2 regions of the Pandoraea sputorum genome follow, and region 2 is predicted to be linked to the other one. Evidence: predicted binding sites of a transcription regulator. Region 2 holds the regulator's gene; the other holds the start of a gene.
The links. The regulator sigma-54, encoded in region 2, starts transcription at its own class of promoters, with help from an activator protein. The targets are predictions, from matches to a motif close to TGGCANGNAANCTGCTTT.

Region 1 (3,835 bases), 1.2 Mb from region 2:
GTGCACGGCTGATTTCGCGGGCATCGACCACATCGGCGCAGACGACCGCGATGCGCTCCAGCAAGTTCTCCAGCTCCCGAACGTTCCCCGGCCAGCGATAGCTCGCAAGCAGCGGCAATAGAGACGCTTGCAACGCATCGACGCTCATGCGCGCACCCGCCCGGGCCAATGCGCGCTCCAGGAACAGCGGCGTGAGGCGTGGCAGGTCGTCCATGCGTTCGCGCAACGCGGGCAGCACCATGCGCAGGATGTTCAGACGGTAGTAAAGATCTTCGCGAAACAGCCCGGCCGCGACTTGCTGGCGCAGGTCGCGGTGCGTGGCGGCGACCACGCGCACGTCGCACGGCACCGGTTCATTTGCGCCAAGACGCAGGACTTCGCGCTCCTGCAACACGCGCAGCAGCCGGGTTTGCAGCGGCATTGGCATCTCGCCGATTTCATCGAGAAAGATGGTGCCGTTGTGTGCCGTCTCGAACAGACCGGCTTTGCCACCGCGTCGGGCGCCGGAGAACGCGCCATCTTCATACCCGAACAACTCGCTCTCGAGCAGCGTCTCCGGAAACGCGGCGCAATTGATGGCGACGAACGGATAGTCGCGGCGGCGGCTCGCGTTGTGGATCCCCTGTGCAAGCAATTCCTTGCCCGTGCCGCTCTCGCCGTGCACGAGTACCGTCGAATCGGTCTGCGCATAGCGGCGTGCAAGCGCGCGGACTTGTGTCATCGCCGCCGAGTCGCCGATCAGATCGTCGAGTCGGTAGCGCGCGACGAGATGCCGCGGACGATGGCGGGAACGCAGCGAACGATCCACACGGGCGAACGACTGCGAGTCCTGACACGTGACGAGCGCGCCCGTGAGCGTGCCCTGATCCAGCAGGGGAATGCGGTTGATGACCCACGTCTTGCCCGCCATCGAGACGATCGCTTCGAGCTCGGCGCTCGCGCTCTCCAGCGTGCGGGCGATGTCGAGTGCTGGCGCAATGGCGTCGAGCGTTCGGCCAACGGCGTCCGCTGCCGTGACGCCGAGAATCCCGGCCATCGACGCGTTGATCGCCTCGATGCGTCCGTTCAGATCGACGGCGGCCACGCCTTCGTGCAGATGCCGCAACACCGTGTCGAGACGCTCGCGCCGTTGCGCTTCGATGCGCCCGAGACGCGCGACTTCCAGCGCCGTGTCGAACGCTGCTCGCACCGAATCCTGCGAGTAGAGAAAGATGCCCGTGAGGCCGGCGCGCTCGGTCAGTTGCGTGACGAGACCCGGCCCGACAATGACCTCCATGCCGTCGTCGCGCAACCGGTGCACGAGGTCCTCGGCGTTTTGCGCATCGACATAGGTGTGCTGCGCGATGTCGAGATGAAAGGCGCTCTTGAAGCGCTCGAATTCTGCCGCAGGGCGTGCGTAGGACACGAGCGCGATGCGTGAGTCGGGGGACGATGCGGGCAGGGCGCGTCGCGCCCGAGCCAGCGCGTGCATGACATCGGAGCCGGTGACTTTGACCAGCACCACAGGCAACGCAAGCCGTTCGCGCAGAAAGTCGCCGTTCGATCCGGCTGCGACGATGCCGTCGACGCTCCCGGCGGGCAAGCGCTCCAGCGCTTCGATCACGGCTTCGTATCCCTTGTCGACGATGTGGACGTCGGCCTGCGCAGCGTAGTCCGGCACGATATCGCGATACAGCTCGCCGAGCTTGCTGATGCCGACGGCCCAGATCACCGGCTTTCGCATCGCGGGCACCGTGGGCGCTCGCGCCACGCCTGCGACGGTCGCGGGCAGGCGGGATGGCATCTCGGTGGGTATCGAATTCGGCATGGCGCTTAGCAGCAGGGGGATTTGAGTCGAATCGTAGCATGTTGCGACGATTTGTTTCATTTTGCGTTTCAAATTGAAACGTTTTGCGACCGCCGCAACCGCCCCCATCTGACATTTACCTTGACGTAAACGTCACGCAAGCGAAGAATTTCCGTCGATAAATGAATGCGTTAGCGCGGCGAAGGGATTCGCGATGCGCGAGCGCACGACCTGCTGGCACGGCCATTGCTATCCAGAAGCCTGCTACTCAACCCATGCGATCCGGTGGCATTCCGTTCATCCGGCGCGCAAGACACGACCGAGGGATTCAAGTGACGCAAACCATTCGTTCGGCCGGCGCCGCCTTTCGCGAGGCCGTCAAGACCGAGCAACCGTTGCAGGTTGTCGGTGCCATCAATGCCAACCACGCCTTGCTTGCCAAGGCGGCCGGGTTCAAGGCGATCTATCTTTCAGGCGGCGGTGTCGCTGCCGGTTCGCTCGGGTTGCCCGATCTGGGCATCTCGACGCTCGACGACGTGCTCACCGACGTGCGCCGTATCACCGACGTGTGCGACCTGCCGCTGCTGGTGGACGTCGACACGGGCTTCGGTCCGTCGGCCTTCAACATCGCGCGCACCGTGCAGTCGCTGATCAAATTCGGCGCGGGTGCGATGCATATCGAAGATCAGGTGGGTGCGAAGCGCTGTGGTCATCGTCCCGGCAAGGCCATCGTGACGCAGCAGGAGATGGTCGACCGCATCAAGGCGGCCGTCGACGCGCGCACCGACGAGAATTTCGTCATCATGGCGCGCACCGATGCGCTGGCCGTCGAAGGCCTCCAGGCGGCCATCGACCGCGCGTGCGCGTGCGTTGAAGCGGGTGCCGACATGATCTTCCCCGAAGCGATGACGGAACTGCCGATGTACCGCCAGTTCTCGGACGCCGTGAAGGTGCCCGTGCTCGCGAACATCACCGAGTTCGGCTCGACGCCGCTGTTCACCGTGGAAGAACTCAAGAGCGCGCAGGTCGGCCTGGTGCTGTATCCGCTCTCGGCGTTCCGCGCGATGAACAAGGCGGCGGAAAACGTCTATCACACGATTCGTCGCGACGGCACGCAAAAGGCCGTGCTCGACACGATGCAAACGCGTGCCGAGCTCTATGAGAGCATCGGCTACCACGCATACGAACAGAAGCTCGACGCCCTGTTCGCCCAACAGAAATAACGAACCCCTGATCCTGGAGGAAAGAGCATGAGCGAGACGACTGCCACTGGCTTCAAGCCGAAGAAATCCGTCGCCCTGTCGGGTGTGACCGCAGGCAACACGGCACTGTGTACCGTGGGGCGTTCGGGCAACGATCTGCACTATCGCGGCTACGACATTCTGGATCTGGCCCAGACCTCGGAATTCGAAGAAATTGCGTATCTGCTGGTCTACGGCAAGCTGCCGAACGTGGCAGAGCTGCGCGGCTACAAGGCCAAGCTCAAGGCGCTGCGCGGCCTGCCCGCCGCCGTGAAGGACGCTCTCGAAGCCGTGCCCGCCGCGGCTCACCCGATGGACGTGATGCGCACCGGCGTGTCGGTGCTCGGTACCGTGCTGCCGGAGAAGGACGATCACAACATTCCGGGCGCACGCGACATCGCCGACCGTCTCATGGCCAGCCTCGGCTCGATGCTGCTGTACTGGTATCACTACAGCCAGAATGGCGTGCGTATCGACGTGGAAACGGACGACGACAGCATCGGCGGTCACTTCCTGCATCTGCTGCACGGCGAGAAGCCGTCGGACCAGTGGGTGCGCGCGATGCATACGTCGCTGATCCTGTACGCGGAGCACGAGTTCAACGCCTCGACGTTCACCGCGCGCGTGATTGCGGGCACGGGATCGGACATGCACTCGGCGATTACCGGCGCAATCGGTGCGCTGCGTGGTCCGAAGCACGGTGGCGCGAACGAAGTCGCGTTCGAGGTGCAGAAGCGCTACAACTCGCCGGACGAAGCTGAAGCCGACATCCGTCAGCGTGTCGAGAACAAGGAAGTGATCATCGGCT
Region 2 (3,835 bases):
TCCTGAAGGCCGATCGCGTCGAAGTGACTCAGGATCCGGAGGGCTATCAGTACGCCACCGCTTACTACAAGCCGGGCGGCCCGCTCGCCTACATGCGTCAGAAGCGCGACGGCATGGACGAGTACATCGACGGCTGGGGCCAGACCATCTATTACAACGGCAAGACCGAAGTCGCTACGCTGACCACGCAGGCCACGCTCAAGCGTCTGGCCGGGGGCACGAAGGTACTCGACGAGATTCACGGCAGCGTGATCACGTACGACACCTACAATGAGGTCTACACCGCCAACAGCGGCGCCGATCAGGTCAACCCCAACAATCCGAACGGCCGCGTGCGCGCCACGCTCGCACCTCGCAACGCCACGGGCGCACAGGCGTCGGGCGCTGCCAGCAAGCCGGTCGCCGCGCCCAAGGGCGATTTGCCGCCGCTGTCGCCTTCCAAGAACATCGGGAATCCGCGTGAGTAATTCTGCCAATTCTGCCAACAGCAACGCTTCGACCATCAACCCGGGCGCCGGCCCGGCGGGCAAGCCCAGCGCGCTCGTCGTGCGCTCGCTCAAGAAGCAGTACGGCGCGCGCACCGTCGTCAAGGACGTGTCGCTCGACGTGAAAAGCGGCGAGGTCGTGGGTCTGCTTGGCCCGAACGGCGCGGGCAAGACTACGTCGTTCTACATGATTGTGGGACTCGTGCCCGCCGACGATGGCGAAATCCAGCTCGACGGCAACCTCATCAGCGAACTGCCGATCCACGAGCGCGCCCGCATGGGTGTCTCGTATCTGCCGCAGGAAGCGTCGGTGTTCCGCAAGCTCACGGTCGAAGACAACATTCGCGCCGTGCTCGAATTGCAGGTCGATGCGCAGGGCAAGCCCCTCAAGCGCGATGAAATCGAACGTCGCATTGAAGCCCTGCTCGACGAGCTTCAAGTGGGCCACCTCCGCGAGAATCCGGCGATGTCGCTCTCGGGCGGCGAGCGTCGTCGCGTGGAAATCGCGCGCGCCCTGGCCACACAGCCGCGTTTCATTTTGCTCGACGAACCGTTCGCGGGCGTCGACCCGATCGCCGTGCTGGAAATTCAGCGGATCGTGCGCTTTCTCAAGGACCGAGGCATCGGTGTCCTGATTACCGACCACAACGTGCGCGAGACGCTGGGTATCTGCGATCACGCGTACATCATCAGCGAAGGCTCGGTGCTTGCCGCCGGTACGCCTGACCAGATCGTTGCCGACGAAAGCGTCCGTCGCGTCTATCTGGGCGAGAATTTCCGGATGTAAAGCAGATTTTTCGCATGTAAACCCTGCCTCCGATAGGAGTCAGGGACGGTTCCGTTGGCGTGACAAAGCCTCTACAATGAAGGCGAGACCGCTATGAAACCGACTCTTCAACTCCGCACCTCTCAGCACCTGACCCTCACGCCGCAGTTGCAGCAATCGATCCGGTTGTTGCAACTGTCGACGCTCGAACTTCAACAGGAAGTCGAGCACGCCCTTACCCAGAACCCGATGCTCGAACGCGAGGACGATTGGCTCGCCGGTTCGGTACGTGTGGGCACAGACGGGTCGCTGCGCAACGAACGGAGTTCGTCGTCGGGCAGTTCGAACGACAATGGCCCCGAGGCCTCCAACGGTCACGACGAAGCACGCGAACTCGATGGTGAGGCCCGCTTCGACGACAACGCGTCGGACAACGGCAGCGACTGGAGCCTGAACGACTTCGCCCGCTCCGGCAGCGCATCGGACGACGACGACAATGCGCGTCCGCAACTTCACGTCGACCACCCCAATCTCCGCGAACATCTGCTGGCCCAACTGCGCCTGACCAAGGCGAGTCCGCGCGACCGCGCGCTGGTGGAATTCCTGATCGAATCGCTGGACGAAGACGGCTACCTCGGTAGCCTGCTCGACGAAATTCAGGCCGAAATGCCTGAAGAACTGGCGCTCGAAACGGAAGAGATCAACGCGGCGCTGGCGCTGCTGCAAAGCTTCGACCCGGCGGGCGTGGGTGCCCGCAGCCCGGCCGAATGCCTGCGTCTACAGCTCCAGCGTCTGCCCGCTAGCGGTGTGCGCACCCTGTCGCTGCGCATCGTCACCGATCACCTGGAACTGCTGGCCGCGCGCGATTACACGCGTCTGCGCCGCCTGCTAGGTGTCGGTGAAGACGGCCTGCGCGCCGCGCATCAGCTGATTCGCTCGCTGGACCCCTTCCCGGGCGCGGCTTACGGCGCGCCTCAGGCCGACTATGTCGTGCCGGACGTGCTGGTACGCAAGCAAGGGAGCGGCTGGACGGCGGAGCTGAATCCGGAAGTCATGCCGCGTCTGCGTATCAACGAGATGTATGCGCGCATTCTCCGAAATAACCGGAACGATCCGGGAACCGGCAACCTCCAACAGCAGTTGCAGGAAGCGCGCTGGCTGATCAAGAACATCCAGCAACGCTTCGACACGATCCTGCGGGTGGCGCAGGCGATTGTCGAGCGCCAAAAGAACTTCTTCACGCATGGCGAAATCGGCATGCGGCCCTTGGTTTTACGCGAGATTGCTGATACGCTGGGTTTACATGAATCCACGATTTCACGCGTGACAACGAGTAAGTACATGCTCACTCCATTTGGAACCTTCGAGCTCAAGTACTTCTTCGGATCACACGTGGCAACGGAAGCCGGAGGCGCTGCGTCATCGACCGCCATCCGCGCACTCATCAAGCAACTCATAGGAGCAGAAGACCCGCAGAGCCCCCTTTCCGATAGCCGTATCGCGGAACTGCTGGCAGAGCAAGGTTTTGTGGTGGCGCGGCGCACTGTCGCGAAGTACCGCGAGGCCATGCGAATCCCCGCAGTGAACTTGCGCAAATCTTTGTAGGACAGTCCTGGTGCGCCATGTTGGCCGCTGGGGCATTACGCCGCAGTGCGACATTGCGTCACGTCAATGGCTCGCACCCTCGCTAGCCAGCGTCAACGTTGACGCGGCCTGCACTTCGGCATTTCAGCAAGGAGAGCAGCTATGAATCTGAAGATCAGTGGACACCATCTCGAACTCACGCCTTCGCTGCGCGAATTTGTCGTCAACAAGCTTAACCGCGTGTTGAATCATTTCGACCAGCTAATTGGCGCCGAGGTGATCCTCTCTGTCGACAAAACCAAGGAGAAGAGCGGACGCCAGATCGCGAGCGTCACGGTGTTTCTCAAGGGCAAGGAAATTTTCGTCGAGAAGTGTGACGAGAATATGTATGCCGCCATCGACAAGCTGATCGACATGCTCGACCGCAAGGTAATGCAGTACAAGGACAAGGTTCAGGATCACGGTCGCGAGGCCATCAAGCACCACGAACTTCCTCCTGAGGCGGAACCGCTGCAATAGCATCTTCAGGCGTGGTAATCGCATTGGCTGATACCGACGAAAACCCGCAAGGAACCACCCGAGCGCATATCCGTCTGTTGTAAGTCTGGCATCACCCACCGCGGGGCCGTTGAACGGCCCCTTTTGTATGGTTCGCCCCACTTCCGTGACTTGCCGCGAGCGCGGCGGCGAGTGGTCTATAATGCGAGGTCAATCGGGGGTTGGAGGGCGACTAAGCGTTCGCCCGCATTACAAGATGAACCGTTTAGCCAAACTCATACTCGAGTCCAACATCCTGCTTGGACTGTCCGTTACCAGCAAGAAGCGCCTGTTCGAACAGGTCGGCCTCCTCTTCGAGAACAACGCCGGGCTTTCTCGCGCTGTGGTAACCGACAATCTGTTCGCCCGTGAGCGTCTCGGCTCGACGGGTCTTGGCGAAGGCGTGGCGATTCCGCACGGACGCATCAAGGGCCTGAAGTTTCCGGCCGCCGCGTTCATCCGC

Region 1: a site for sigma-54 is predicted at 2,022-2,039, ahead of prpB (methylisocitrate lyase). Genes of this name have one in related genera too.

The regions. Positions count from the first base shown of each region.
Region 1 is NZ_CP010431.2:1,825,768-1,829,602, forward strand. It holds gene prpR (propionate catabolism operon regulatory protein PrpR) at 1-1,783, opposite strand, end outside; gene prpB (methylisocitrate lyase) at 2,119-3,009, shown strand; gene prpC (bifunctional 2-methylcitrate synthase/citrate synthase) at 3,037-3,835, shown strand, end outside.
Region 2 is NZ_CP010431.2:596,525-600,359, reverse strand. It holds gene lptA (lipopolysaccharide transport periplasmic protein LptA) at 1-467, shown strand, start outside; gene lptB (LPS export ABC transporter ATP-binding protein) at 502-1,272, shown strand; gene NA29_RS02745 (RNA polymerase factor sigma-54) at 1,366-2,856, shown strand; gene hpf (ribosome hibernation-promoting factor, HPF/YfiA family) at 2,998-3,354, shown strand; gene ptsN (PTS IIA-like nitrogen regulatory protein PtsN) at 3,590-3,835, shown strand, end outside.